2 linked regions of the Rhizobium rhizoryzae genome follow. The protein of the gene in region 2 interacts with the protein of the main gene of each other region in a pairwise test. Links are inferred from orthologs where the notes say so. Each region holds a gene or a part of one and is shown on either strand. Other genes may lie near its edges. The genes, in order: ccmE and G6N80_RS12165.

What was found.
Region 1: the proteins of G6N80_RS12165 (region 2) and ccmE interact in binary tests that used the Escherichia coli proteins (3 or more experiments, as listed by UniProt). The link is inferred for Rhizobium rhizoryzae from one-to-one orthologs.

The regions. Positions count from the first base shown.
Region 1 is NZ_CP049250.1:3,196,504-3,203,298, reverse strand. What follows is about bases 1,339-4,327. They hold ccmE (cytochrome c maturation protein CcmE), read left to right. Parts: upstream 1,339-2,589; coding sequence 2,590-3,066; downstream 3,067-4,327. Other genes in these bases: G6N80_RS21280 (heme lyase CcmF/NrfE family subunit), read left to right, coding at 3,063-4,327; ccmI (c-type cytochrome biogenesis protein CcmI), read left to right, coding at 1,475-2,593. Also shown: G6N80_RS21300 (ATP-binding protein), read left to right, coding at 1-646; G6N80_RS21295 (hypothetical protein), read left to right, coding at 869-1,285; more of G6N80_RS21280, read left to right, coding at 4,328-5,060; G6N80_RS21275 (cytochrome c-type biogenesis protein), read left to right, coding at 5,057-5,530; G6N80_RS21270 (Do family serine endopeptidase), read left to right, coding at 5,676-6,795. UniProt on the Escherichia coli protein: Heme chaperone required for the biogenesis of c-type cytochromes. Transiently binds heme delivered by CcmC and transfers the heme to apo-cytochromes in a process facilitated by CcmF and CcmH.
Region 2 is NZ_CP049250.1:1,262,088-1,268,853, reverse strand. The notes cover bases 3,807-6,766. They hold G6N80_RS12165 (heme ABC transporter permease), read right to left. Parts: upstream 5,686-6,766; coding sequence 4,927-5,685; downstream 3,807-4,926. Other genes in these bases: ccmA (heme ABC exporter ATP-binding protein CcmA), read right to left, coding at 6,385-6,766; ccmB (heme exporter protein CcmB), read right to left, coding at 5,729-6,388; ccmD (heme exporter protein CcmD), read right to left, coding at 4,747-4,923; G6N80_RS12175 (DsbE family thiol:disulfide interchange protein), read right to left, coding at 4,142-4,750; G6N80_RS12180 (DUF2585 domain-containing protein), read left to right, coding at 3,807-4,077. In the rest of the region: tRNA (N(6)-L-threonylcarbamoyladenosine(37)-C(2))-methylthiotransferase MtaB, read left to right, coding at 1-1,215; signal recognition particle-docking protein FtsY, read left to right, coding at 1,232-2,782; G6N80_RS12185 (septation protein A), read left to right, coding at 2,840-3,487; more of G6N80_RS12180, read left to right, coding at 3,484-3,806. UniProt on the Escherichia coli protein: Required for the export of heme to the periplasm for the biogenesis of c-type cytochromes.

The sequences.
Region 1 (6,795 bases), 1.9 Mb from region 2 along the record:
AAATCTGGCCCATTCACTGAAGACGCCGATTGCCGTGCTTCTCAACGAATCGCGCCTCATCGACAAGGGCCGTGGAGACGTGGTGCGCGGGCAGGCGGAAGCCATGCAGAGCCAGGTGCAGAGCTATCTGAACCGCGCCCGCATTGCCGCCCAGCGCGAATCCATGCTGGCGCGAACCGATGCCGAGCCGGTGCTGGAGCGCCTGATGCGGGTGATGCGGCGCCTCAATCCCGACAAGACATTCGAACTGATCGCGACACAGGCCAATCTGGCACTTGCCATGGAGCAGCAGGATGTCGAGGAAACGGTCGGCAACCTTCTGGAGAATGCGGCGCGCCATTCTAAGAGCGGCGTCTGGCTGACCATCATGCCGTCACTGGCACCCGAGGGGGAAGATCCGGCCCGGCGCAACTGGGTGGAAATTGCTGTTGAAGATGATGGGCCGGGCCTTAACCCCGACGAAATCAAGGAAGCCATGAAGCGCGGTCGCAGGCTGGATGAAAGCAAGCCCGGCACGGGTCTTGGACTTTCGATCGTTGGCGAAATCGCCCGTGAATATCAGGGCCGTTTCCGGCTTTCGCGCGGGCGTCGCGGGGGCTTACGCGCTGTGCTGACACTGCCGGGAATTTCACGCGACGCGGCATGAGTTGCATCCTGGGACCGACGCAGTGCGGTATAAATGGCACACTGATCGCTTTCCGGCTCGACACTCTGTGCCAGCACGCTACAAACAGAGTTCAAACCTTCGCTTGGTTTCGCCACAGTCGACGTGCATGGCCAGTGACGTAATGGGCCGAGTTCAGGTTTGAAAATCAGGTGCGTAGATACCAGATAACTGTCTACGCAAGCACGAAACGGTTGGAGTAGAATGGAAGTCCGCGCTGTGAAATTCGTCGTTTGGCCTGTTCTTGCTGCAAGCCTGCTTTCGGCCTGCACATCGACCGGAGGCAATCGTGGCGGGCTCTTTGCCAAGGCGCCGCCGAACAATTTCATTGTGGCGCTTCAGGGGGGTATCGTCAGCCGTGCCGGGACACAGCTCAGCGAAAGCGACCGCCAAAGGGCGCTGGAAGCGGAATATCGCGCGCTGGAGTTTTCCGAGGTCGGACAGTCGACCGAATGGAAAGGCCGCAATATCAGCGGCGAGGTGGTGGCAGCAGCGCCCTATCAGGTGGGTTCACAGAACTGCCGCAGCTACACGCACACGCTGACGATCAACGAACGTGAGTTGAAGGCGCGCGGCACGGCCTGTCGCAATGCCGATGGAGCCTGGACTCCGCTGAGCTGAACCGCGTTCTCCTTCCCATTGAACCAATTGTGTTTCGCGCCCTTGCTTGACGCAAATCAAGGCCCGTGTCAGGCAGTCCGTCCATAGGAGAGAGGAGACTGTTCACGAAGTTGCGGCCAAACGCCTCAAATTCGTGTCATCGTCCCCGATCCGATTGGAATAGTGGTGCGCTTGACGTAATTGGCTTCAATGATTTTCTGGATTCTTATCGCAGTACTGACGGCTGGAGTGGCAGGTCTTCTGATCGCGCCGCTGATGAAGCCAAGGCCGCAACCGACGACGGCCCGTGAAGACGAGGCTGCGGTTTACCGCGACCAGATGAAGGAGATCGATCGCGATCTCGCGCTCGGTCTTCTCGGCGAGAAGGAGGCCGACTACGCGCGCGCCGAAATCGGACGCCGTTTGCTGGCTGCCACCGACGCGCCGCAGCGGGGCCTGACGCCCGCGGCTCTGCCGCGCCCGCATCGCATCACCACTCTGCTGGTCATTCTCTGTCCGCCTATCGTGGGACTTGCAGGCTATCTGATGCTGGGAAGCCCCGGCATGCCCGACCAGCCGCTGGCGGCACGCCTTGCCAATCCGGGCAACAATATCGAACTTCTGATCGCCAAGGCCGAACGACATCTGGCACAGAACCCCAATGACGGGGCCGGTTGGGATCTGCTGGCGCCGATCTACATGCGATCCGGCCGCTTTGCCGATGCGGATCAGGCGTTTCGCAACTCGATCCGTATTCTGGGCGCGACACCGCAACGGCTGGCGGGCTTGGGCGAAACCATGGTCGCCGCCAATCAGGGCATCGTGACCGACGAGGCACGCGGCTTCTTCGAGAAGGCGGTGGCGCTGGAACCCGACAATATGCGCTCGCGCTTCTATGTGGCGCTCGGGCTGGAGCAGGCGGGTCGCAAGGCGGAGGCGCTGGCCGCCTTCAACGCCATCAAGCGAGATTCGCCCCCCGGAGCCGCATGGGAAAGCCTCGTGAACCAGCACATTGCCGCCAATAGCGAGAATGCACCCGGGAATCCGAGCGCTGCCGATGTTGCCGCCGCCCAGAACCTTTCCGGGCAGGACCGGCAGGCAATGATTGCGGGCATGGTGGAAAGCCTTGCCGAGCGGCTGAAATCTGACCCGAAAAACATCGAGGGCTGGCTGCGGCTGGTGCGCTCCTACATGGTGCTGGGCCGCGAGCAGGACGCCCGCAATGCCCTTCAGACAGGGCTGAAGACATTTCCCGCAGAGACGGGCGAGGGTCAGCGGCTTGTGGCGCTGGCGCGTGAGATTGGACTGGGCGAGGGGATCGTGCAATGACGCGCAAACAGAAACGCATGGCCGTGATTGCTGGCGGCATGAGCTTCATCCTGATTGCCGTGCTGCTCGTGATGTTCGCCTTCAGCCAGTCGGTCGCCTATTTCTTCATGCCGAGCGATCTTGCCAAGAACGAGGTATCGCCGGGAACGCGCATCCGTCTGGGTGGACTGGTCGAGGCTGGTTCCGTTCAGCGTGGGGCCGGATCGACCGTGAGCTTCAAGGTGACCGATGGCTCGGCGAGCGTACCTGTGAGCTATACCGGAATTCTGCCGGACCTGTTTCGCGAGGGCCAGGGCGTGGTGACCGAAGGCGTGTTCACGTCTTCCCGTGCCTTCGTTGCAGATTCGGTGCTGGCCAAGCATGATGAGAACTACATGCCGAAGGAAGTGGCGGATCGCCTGAAGGCGGACGGCGTCTGGAAGGAGGGCGAAGGCAGCCCGACCACCGGCGCCAAAGGGAGTGTGACGCGATGATTGTCGAGATCGGCCATTATGCGCTGGTTCTGGCGCTTGCGATTGCCCTGATCGTCTCCATCGCGCCCGTTGTGGGTGCGCGGCGGAACGATGCGGCGCTGATGGCGCTGGCACCCTCGGGCTCCATCATCCTCTTTGGCATGGTGACGCTTTCGTTTCTGGCGCTGACCTGGGCCTATGCGGTTTCCGATTTTTCCGTGCGCAATGTCTGGGAGAACTCCCATTCGCTGATGCCCATGGTCTACAAGCTTTCCGGCGTCTGGGGGAACCACGAAGGTTCCATGATGCTGTGGCTGCTGATCCTGACGCTGTTCAGCGCACTCGTTGCATTCTTCGGGCGCAATCTGCCGGAAACATTGCGGGCCAACGTGCTGGCCGTGCAGGCCTGGGTGACGGTCGCCTTCCTGCTGTTCATTCTGCTGACCTCCAATCCCTTCATCCGCCTGATGCCGGCACCCGCGGAAGGGCAGGACCTGAACCCCGTTCTTCAGGACCCGGGTCTGGCAGTGCATCCGCCGTTGCTCTATCTCGGTTATGTCGGCTTCTCCGTCTGCTTCTCCTTTGCCGTTGCTGCCCTCATCGAAGGACGCATCGACGCGGCATGGGCGCGCTGGGTTCGCCCCTGGACGCTGGCTGCCTGGACCTTCCTGACGGCTGGCATCGCCATGGGGTCCTACTGGGCCTATTACGAGCTCGGCTGGGGCGGCTGGTGGTTCTGGGATCCGGTCGAAAACGCTTCCTTCATGCCGTGGCTTGCGGGAACAGCACTTCTGCACTCGGCGCTGGTGATGGAAAAGCGCGAGGCGCTGAAGATCTGGACCGTGCTTCTGGCGATCATCACCTTCTCGCTGTCGTTGCTCGGAACCTTCCTCGTCCGCTCCGGCGTTCTTACCTCCGTGCATGCCTTCGCGACAGACCCGACCCGCGGCACCTTCATTCTGGCCATCCTCTCGATCTTCGTCGGCGGAGCTTTTGCACTGTTTGCCTGGCGCGCACCGCAGCTGAAAAGCGGCGGAATCTTTGCGCCCATTTCCCGCGAAGGCGCTCTGGTTCTCAACAATCTGATCCTGACGGTATCGACCGCGACGGTGCTGACCGGTACGCTTTATCCGCTGGTTCTGGAGACGCTGACGGGTGAGAAGATTTCCGTCGGCGCGCCCTTCTTCAACCTGACCTTCGGCCTGTTGATGATTCCGCTTCTGCTGATCGTGCCCATGGGGCCGCTTCTGGCCTGGAAACGGGGTGATCTCCTGGGCGCCATGCAGCGGCTCTATCTCGTTGCGGGGCTGGCGCTGGTTGTAGGGCTCGGGATCTACTACGTGGAAAATGGCGGCCCTGTTCTGGCCTTCCTCGGTCTGGCGCTCGGCATCTATCTCATTCTCGGTTCGCTGGTCGACCTCTGGTACCGCGCCAACTTCGGCAAGCTGGCTTTTTCCATTGCCCTTGCCCGGTTGAAGGGGCTTCCACGCTCTGCCTTCGGAACGGCGCTGGCGCATATGGGCCTTGGCGTTACCGTGCTGGGCATCGTGGCGGTGACGGCTTTCGAGACCGAGCACGTGCTGGAAATGAAGCAGGGCATGACAGCGGATGCAGGCGGCTATACGCTCGTATTCGATGGCATGAAGGAAGCGGTCGGCCCGAACTTTACCGAAGAGCGAGCGCATTTCACGATCAGCAAGGCGGGCGTTGCCGTTGCCGACGTCTGGTCCTCCAAGCGAATCTATACCGCGCGCCGCATGCCGACGACGGAAGCCGGTATCGTTAGCTTCGGTCTCAGCCAGCTTTATGTGTCGCTGGGCGACCCGATGGCCGATGGCGGTATCGTGGTACGCATCTGGTGGAAGCCTTTCATTCTCTGTATCTGGCTTGGTGGCTTGATCATGATGATTGGCGGCTTTGTTTCGCTCTCTGACCGCCGCCTGCGTGTTGGCGCGCCAAGCCGCAGAGCAAAGGCGGCAAAGCCGGCCAAGCCCGCCATGGAGCCTGCGCAATGAAGAGGCGTTTTCCTCTCGTCCTGCTGGCGAGCCTGATGCTGGCGCCGGTGACTGCTCTTGCCGTCAATCCCGATGAGGTTCTGAAGGACCCGAAGCTAGAGCAGCGCGCCCGTGACCTGTCAGCTCAGCTTCGCTGCATGGTCTGCCAGAACCAGTCCATCGACGATTCGAACGCCGAGCTTGCCAAGGACCTGCGCGTGCTGGTGCGCGAGCGGATAACGGCGGGCGATAGCGACGAGCAGGTGATCAACTACCTCGTCTCGCGCTACGGCGAATTCGTGCTGCTGAAGCCACGACTAAGCGCCCGGACGATCGCGCTTTGGGCAACCCCTGCGGTCCTTTTCATCATCGGCGGAATTGCCGTCTACCGGCTGTCTCGCCGCTCCCGTCCCACGACGGGTGCTGAGAAGGCCCTGACGGCGGAAGAGCAGGCGCGACTGGCGGAACTGCTGCGCAAGGAAGAGGGCTGAGCGGCGTTTTTTCCGCTCTCCGCAACATTACAAACATTTCACCCATCGGACACGTGCAGTTAAGGTCACGGCACCTATATCTTCAGTCATCCACCGCCGCCGGACCTCCGGCAACCAGTCTGAATGATGATAAAGGTATCGAACCATGAGCAAGATCGGACGCCCCTCCCTGAAGACCATTCTCAAGGGAACCACTGTGGCGGGCCTCGCAGCCGTAATGCTTTCGACCGGCATTCCCGCACAAGTCTATCAATCCTATGCTGAGCCGGTGACTGTTGCTTCGCCGCAGGTTCCAAGCTTCGCAGATGTCGTTTCCGCCGTATCGCCTGCCGTTGTTTCCGTTCGCGTTAAATCCGATACGACGCCAGCCTCGGACGATGCCAGCAATGGCTTCTCATTTGGAGGCCGCGGCTTTGACGAGCTTCCGGACGACCATCCGTTGAAGCGCTTCTTCCGTGAATTTGGCGGCCAGATGCCGAACGGCCGAAACCAGGAGCGCGCCGAGCGCAACAACCGCAACGGCAACCGCCAGCATTACATGCGTCCTGTCGCACAGGGCTCCGGCTTCTTCATCTCGGAAGACGGCTATCTCGTCACCAACAATCACGTCGTGGCTGACGGTTCGGCCTATACGGTGGTCATGAACGACGGGACCGAACTCGATGCGAAGCTGATCGGCAAGGACAGCCGGACGGATCTCGCCGTCCTGAAGGTCGATACCAAGCGCAAGTTCACCTATGTGAAGTTTGCCGATGACGCGAAGATCCGCGTCGGCGACTGGGTCGTTGCCGTCGGCAACCCCTTCGGTCTCGGTGGCACAGTCACGGCCGGTATCGTCTCTGCCCGTGGCCGCGATATCGGTTCCGGTCCCTATGACGACTTCATCCAGATCGATGCGCCGGTCAACCGCGGTAACTCCGGTGGCCCGACCTTCAACCAGAACGGTGAAGTGGTCGGTATAAACACCGCGATCTTCTCGCCCTCCGGCGGCAGCGTCGGCATCGCGTTCGCAATTCCCGCCTCGACCGCAAAGGATGTGGTGGCCGACCTGATGAAGAGCGGCAAGGTGGAACGCGGCTGGCTTGGTGTCCAGATCCAGCCAGTGACACAGGAAATCGCGGAATCGCTCGGTCTTGCAGAAGCCAAGGGTGCGCTGGTCGTGTCTCCGCAGAACGGGTCTCCGGGCGCAAAGGCTGGCATCAAGCAGGGTGATGTGATCACCGCCGTCAATGGCGAGCCGATCAAGGATGCCCGTGACCTGGCCA
Region 2 (6,766 bases):
ATGCGGGCAGAGGCGGAGAAGGCGGGGCTGAACAATGCCGTGCTCGTCAACACCTGCGCTGTCACCGGGGAGGCCGTGCGTCAGGCGCGCCAAGCCATTCGTCGTGCCCGGCGGGAAAACCCGCATGCCCGCATCATCGTCACCGGTTGCGCGGCGCAAACGGAAGCCGCCACCTTCGGCGAAATGCCGGAAGTGGATGCCGTTCTCGGCAATGAGGAAAAGCTGAAAAGCGCCTCCTACCGCGCCTTGCCGGATTTCGGCGTGTCAGCCGAAGAGAAGCTGCGCGTCAACGATATCATGAGCGTGAAGGCCACCGCCCCGCAGATGGTGAAGCACATAGACGGGCATGTGCGCGCCTTCATTCAGGTGCAGAACGGCTGCGATCATCGCTGCACCTTCTGCATCATTCCTTATGGCCGCGGCAATTCCCGCTCAGTGCCCATGGGGGCCGTCGTCGATCAGGCGCGCAAACTGGTGGCGGAAGGCTATCAGGAAGTGGTGCTGACCGGCGTGGATGCCACCAGTTACGGTGCCGATCTGCCGGGAACCCCGACGCTTGGGCTTTTGGCGAAGACGTTGTTGAAGCAGGTGCCGGAGATCTTGCGGCTGCGGCTTTCATCCATCGATAGCATCGAGGCAGACAGCCATCTGTTTGACCTTCTGGCCGATGAGCCGCGCTTCATGCCGCATCTGCACCTCTCGCTCCAGCATGGCGATGACATGATCCTGAAGCGGATGAAGCGGCGGCATTCCAGCGCCGATGCATTGGCTTTCATCAATCAGGTGCGCAGCCTTCGCCCGGATGTAAGTTTCGGTGCCGATATGATTGCGGGCTTCCCGACCGAGACGGACGAGATGTTCGAGAATGCGGTTCGTCATGCGCAAGACTGTGGGCTTTCCTTCCTGCATGTCTTCCCCTACAGCCCGCGACCCGGCACACCGGCGGCGCGCATGCCGCAACTGGATCGGGCGCTGGTGAAAGAACGCGCGGCACGAATGCGGGCCGTTGGCGATAAGCTTCTCCTCTCCCATCTCGACAAGATGGTCGGGACGCGCCACATGATCCTTGTGGAGCAGAGCGGATTTGCCCATACGGAAAACTTCTCACTGGTTGCAGCTCCCGGTTTGAAGCCGCGCGATATGGTGCCGGTGATGATGACCGGTCATAACGGCAAACATCTGACAATGCAGGTCGACGCTGCCGCTGCGGCGTGACGGAACGGAACATTTTATGGCGCTGGGGTTCATCAAGAAGGTCTTCTCGTTCGGCAAGGACAAGCCTGCGGAGGAGAGCAAGGCATCGGAAGCTCTGACGGCTGACGATAAGGCGTCCATAGAGGCGGAGCTTGAGCCGCATTCGCGCGAAGAGGACCTCCCGGTTTCGCCGGTCGATCCTGTCGCAACGATCGAGATGGAAACCGCAGGCGGCCCCGCTGATGACGCGGCAGAGGTTGATGAGCCGGTGTTGCTGGCCCCTGCCGAACTTCCGGGTGAACTGGGCCTTGTCCCGCTTTCGCTGCTAGAGGCTGAGGCTGAAAGCTCTGATGGCGATCAAAGCCCACTCCCCTCTGTCCTGCCGGACATCTCCCCCTCAAGGGGGGAGATCGACTCGCCGCGAAATGACCATCCTCTCGTTGATGTTGCGGATGCTGAACCGCGCTTACAAGTAGGTGGTTCTTCCCCTAAGCAGGATGTAGGACAATACAGAAGCCCGGAATCGATCTCCCCCCTTGAGGGGGAGATGTCCGGCAGGACAGAGGGGCGTAACGACACGGTTACCCCAACGCTGTCCGAACCCGTCCTTCCCAAAGGCTTCGCCACTCGCAAGGAAGCCGCCCCGGTCGAAGCTGCGCCAGAGGTCAAACTCTCCTGGTTCCAACGGTTGCGCGAGGGGCTTTCGCGCACATCCGCGCAACTGACCGGCCAGATCGCGGCTCTCTTCACCAAGCGCAAGCTGGACGAGGCGACGCTGGAGGAGCTGGAAGACCTGCTCATTCAGGCGGATCTTGGCGTGGAAACGGCGATGCGCATCACCGATACGCTGTCGTCCGAACGCTATGGCAAGGATGTGACGGGTGACGACGTGTCGCGCATCATGGCGAGCGAAATCACCAAGGTTCTGAAGCCGGTGGCCAAGCCGCTGGAGCTGGATCTTTCCCACAAGCCGCATGTCATCCTCGTCGTCGGCGTCAATGGCACCGGCAAGACCACCACCATTGGCAAGCTGGCGGCCAAGTTGTCCGGCTCGGGCCTCAAGGTTATGCTGGCGGCGGGCGATACCTTCCGTGCCGCTGCCATCGAGCAGTTGAAGATCTGGGCGGATCGTACGGGCTCGGAATTCATCGGCACCAAGCTTGGCGCGGATGCGGCCGGCCTTGCCTATGATGCCTTCGAACAGGCCAAGGCGAAGAAGTGCGACGTTCTGATTATCGATACCGCCGGCCGTCTGCAGAACAAGGCGGAGTTGATGGCTGAGCTGGAAAAGATCGTCCGCGTTCTGAGCAAGCTGGACCCGGATGCGCCGCATACCGTCCTCCAGACCCTTGACGCAACGACCGGCCAGAACGCAATGAACCAGGTGGAAATTTTCCGCAACGTGGCTGGCGTCAGCGGTCTCATCATGACCAAGCTGGACGGAACCGCACGCGGCGGCATTCTGGTGGCCATTGCCGCCAAGCACAAGCTTCCGGTCTATTTCATCGGTGTTGGCGAGGGGATCGACGATCTTGAACCCTTCGAGGCGGAAGATTTTGCGCAGGCAATTGCGGGTGTGTCGCATTGATGCCACAGAAAACCGCTTTGCACCTATTCTTTCAACACCTTCATAAAGACGCGCCCAATGCCAAGCCTTGAAAGCGATACGACGCCGACGCGTCAGGAAAAGGAAAATCCGGGCCTGAAAATGGCGCTGGAACTCGGGCCTTTGCTTGTGTTCTTTTTTGCCAACTTGCGGGGCGAATGGCTGGTCTCCAAGTTTCCAGCGCTCTCAGCGCTAGGCGGACCGCTGCTGGTGGCGACGGGCCTTTTCATGGCGGCAACGGTTATTTCGCTGATCGTCTCCAAGATCGTTTTCAAGCATTTGCCGGTCATGCCCTTCGTCTCCGGTATCGTGGTCATGATCTTTGGCGGCCTCTCCATCTGGTTGCAGGACGAGACCTTCATCAAGATGAAGCCGACCATCGTCAACACGCTGTTCGGCGTTACGCTGCTGATTGGCCTGTTGTTCGGCAAATCGCTGCTGGGCTATGTCTTCAACGCAGCCTTTCAGCTGACGGATGAAGGATGGCGCAAGCTGACTCTCCGTTGGGGCATTTTCTTCCTGTTTCTTGCCGTGCTGAACGAAGTGGTCTGGCGCAATTTTTCCGACGCCGTCTGGGTCAACTTCAAGGTTTGGGGCACGATGCCGATCACCATTGCCTTCACGCTGGCGCAGATGCCGCTCATCATGAAACATTCGCTTGAGCCGAAGTCCGAGGATGGAAAGTGAGCACGGCGGACGCCTATCCCGCCCGCAACGGCAGCAGCGGCCATTACTGGTTTGCGGTCGCGCTCATCATTCTGCTGGCACAGATCATCGCCGAGCATTTCATGGGGCGGGTGTGGATCTGCACCTGCGGCACTGTGAAGTTGTTTGAGCCGGGCGTGAACACGCCGGGCAATTCCCAGCATCTGGCGGATTGGTACACGCCGTCGCACATCATCCATGGCTTCCTGTTTTATGGCCTCGGCTGGCTGGTGCTGCGCAAGGCTTCGTTTGCCAAGCGTCTTACGCTTGCCACCTTCATCGAAGCGGCATGGGAGCTTCTGGAAAACTCCCCCATCATCATTGACCGCTATCGATCCGCAACCATGGCCATCGGCTATGAAGGCGATAGCATCCTGAATTCGGCCATGGATACCATCTTCATGGCGCTTGGCTTTCTGTTTGCCGCGCGGGTGCCGGTCTGGGTCACTCTTGTTGTCGCTATTATTTTCGAGATCTTTACCGGCTGGCTGATCCGCGACAACCTGACCCTCAACGTGCTGATGCTCGTTTATCCGCTCGATGCGGTCCGGGCCTGGCAGGGGGCGCTGTAAAGCATTTCCAGCAAAAGTGTGCAGCGGTTTTGCGTCCGGAAATGCGTCATAACAAGGAGTTGGATCAGACTTGCGGCGTCAGGGCCTTCTCGATGGCGGGCAGCAGATCCTGGCTGACGCTGCGCTCATCGAAAGGCCCGACGCGCTTGTAGAGGATCGTGCCATCCGGAGCGACGAGATAGCTTTCCGGAATGCCATAGACGCCCCAGTCGATCGCGGCCTTGCCGTTCGGATCAACGCCGATGGCCTTGTAGGGATTGCCGAGTTCGCCCAGGAAACGCAGCGCGTTGTCGTTGCGATCCTTGTAATTGATGCCGACGATAGTGATCCGGCTATCCTTCGCGAGCTCCTTCAGGAGCGGATGCTCCTGACGGCAGGGTACGCACCAGGACGCAAACACATTCACCAGGGTCAGCCTGCCCTTGATCGCGGCATCGGTAAGCGCAGGCGTTTGCGACCCTTCCAGCGGTGGCAAGGCAAGTGAAGGCGCGTGTTTGCCGATCAGAGCCGAAGGAATGGCAGACACATCGCGTCCATTCACATCCTGATCATACAACATTTTTCCCGCCACTGCGGCAAAGCCTGCGAAGATCACCAGCGGGATCAAGGCAAAGCCATAACGTCCGAGGCCACGCTTTTCGGGCGTTTCCTCCGTTTGAAGGGGAGCCGTCATGCCTGTTTGCCCTCAGTCACGGGAGGAGAGGACCGGCGACGGATACCGGCGGCCTCCAGTTCAGCCATTTCGTTCCGGCGGGCGCGACCATCCAGAAGGGTCCAAGCTATAACGGCAAGTGTAATCAGCGCCGTCACACCGTAGGAGGTAAAGATATAGAAAGCGTGGCTCATCTCTCATACCTCCCGGCTTGCGTTACGGGCTGCCAGACGCCGCTGGGTCGCAATGCGACGACGCCATATCTCATTGCGCATGGCCGTGATATGCAATGTGAAAAACAGCAGCGTGTAAGCAATGGCCATGACCAGCAGCGGACGCAAAAACTCTCCGTCGATGGTCGGTCCATCCATGCGGATGACACTGGCTGGCTGATGCAGCGTGTTCCACCAGTCCACCGAGAACTTGATGATTGGGATGTTCACAAATCCCACGAGGATCAGCACCGAAGAAACCCGCGCAGCCCTGGACGGATCGTCCATGGCACGGTTCAGCGCGATGATGCCGAGATACATCAGGAACAGGATGAAGACGGATGTGAGCCGCGCATCCCACACCCACCACGTGCCCCACATGGGTTTCCCCCACAGCGAACCTGTGATCAGCGCGATCAGCGTAAAAGCGGCACCAAGCGGAGCTGCGGCCTTATGGGAAACATCGGCCAGCGGATGACGCCAGACCAGCGTGCCAATGGCCGACAGCGCCATGACGGAATAACACATCATCGAAAGCCAGGCCGCAGGCACATGGATGTACATGATCCGCACCGTATCGCCTTGCTGGTAATCCCCCTCAGTCGTGAAGGCGAGGTACAGCCCGGCTGCGAAGAGCAGGCAACAGAGGCCCGCCATCCACGGCAAAAGGCGTTCCGCAAGCGCGAGGAACCGCGTCGGGTTGGCAAGGTCGCTGAATTTGCGGATGGCGAGGCTTTCGGTCATGTAATCCTTTTAGGGGTGGCTCCCCGTCTTTCCTTGATTCTAGTCAATCCCCGGCATTGCGCAACGCCAGCGCAGCACCGAGCGGGCCAATGACGGCAAAAAACATCGTGATGGCAACAAGAATCAGAAAGGGCGGCAGGAAGGGTGCCGGATCTTCCACCGCTGCATAGGATGCGCTGACGCCAAAAATCAGCACGGGAATCGTCAATGGCAGAACGAGGATGGAAACCAGAAGCCCCCCTCTCGGGAGTGTGACTGCCACTGCCGCCCCGACAGCGCCGATGAAGGCCAGCGCCGGAGAACCGACCAGCAGGGTCAGCATGACGGCACCGATCGCCACCTCGCTCATATTCATGAACAGGCCGAGCAACGGAGAAGCGATCACCAGTGGCAGAATATTGGCCAGCCAATGCGCGAGGCACTTCACCAGAACTGTCAGCACCAGCGGATGCTCCTGCATCAAGATAAGATCCAGCGAGCCATCGTCGCGATCGGCCTGAAACAGCCGGTCAAGACCAAGGAGTGCAGCAAGCAGCGCGCCGATCCAGACGATGGCGGGACCAATCCGCGATAGAAGATTGAGATCCGGCCCTACCCCGAAGGGAATGACCGCCACCACTGTCAGGAAAAACAGGATACCGATCAAGGCGCCGCCGCCAGCACGGAAAGACAGTTTGAGATCGCGAAGCAGGAGGGCGATCATGCTTCCGCTCCTTCCATGGCCGCAAACCCAAAGCCCTTCATTTCCAACCGCCTCACATCAAGAAGCTCAAGCGGCTGATGCGTGGCGGCAAGGATCATGCCGCCCCTGGCCTGATGTTCGCGCATGAGCCGTGCCAGCAATGCCTCGGCGTTGATATCCAGTGCGGCTGTCGGCTCATCGACAATCCAGACCGGTCGGTAGGCCACCAGAAGCTTGGCGAATGCCATGCGGCGTTGTTGCCCGGCGGAAAGATAACCAAAGGGGAGATGTAATACCTGTTCAAGCTCGACCGCACGCGCTGCTTGCGCAATTGAACAGCCCCTTCCGCCCTCAGCATCACCAAAAAACGACTGCCAGAAGCTGAGGTTTTCCCGCACG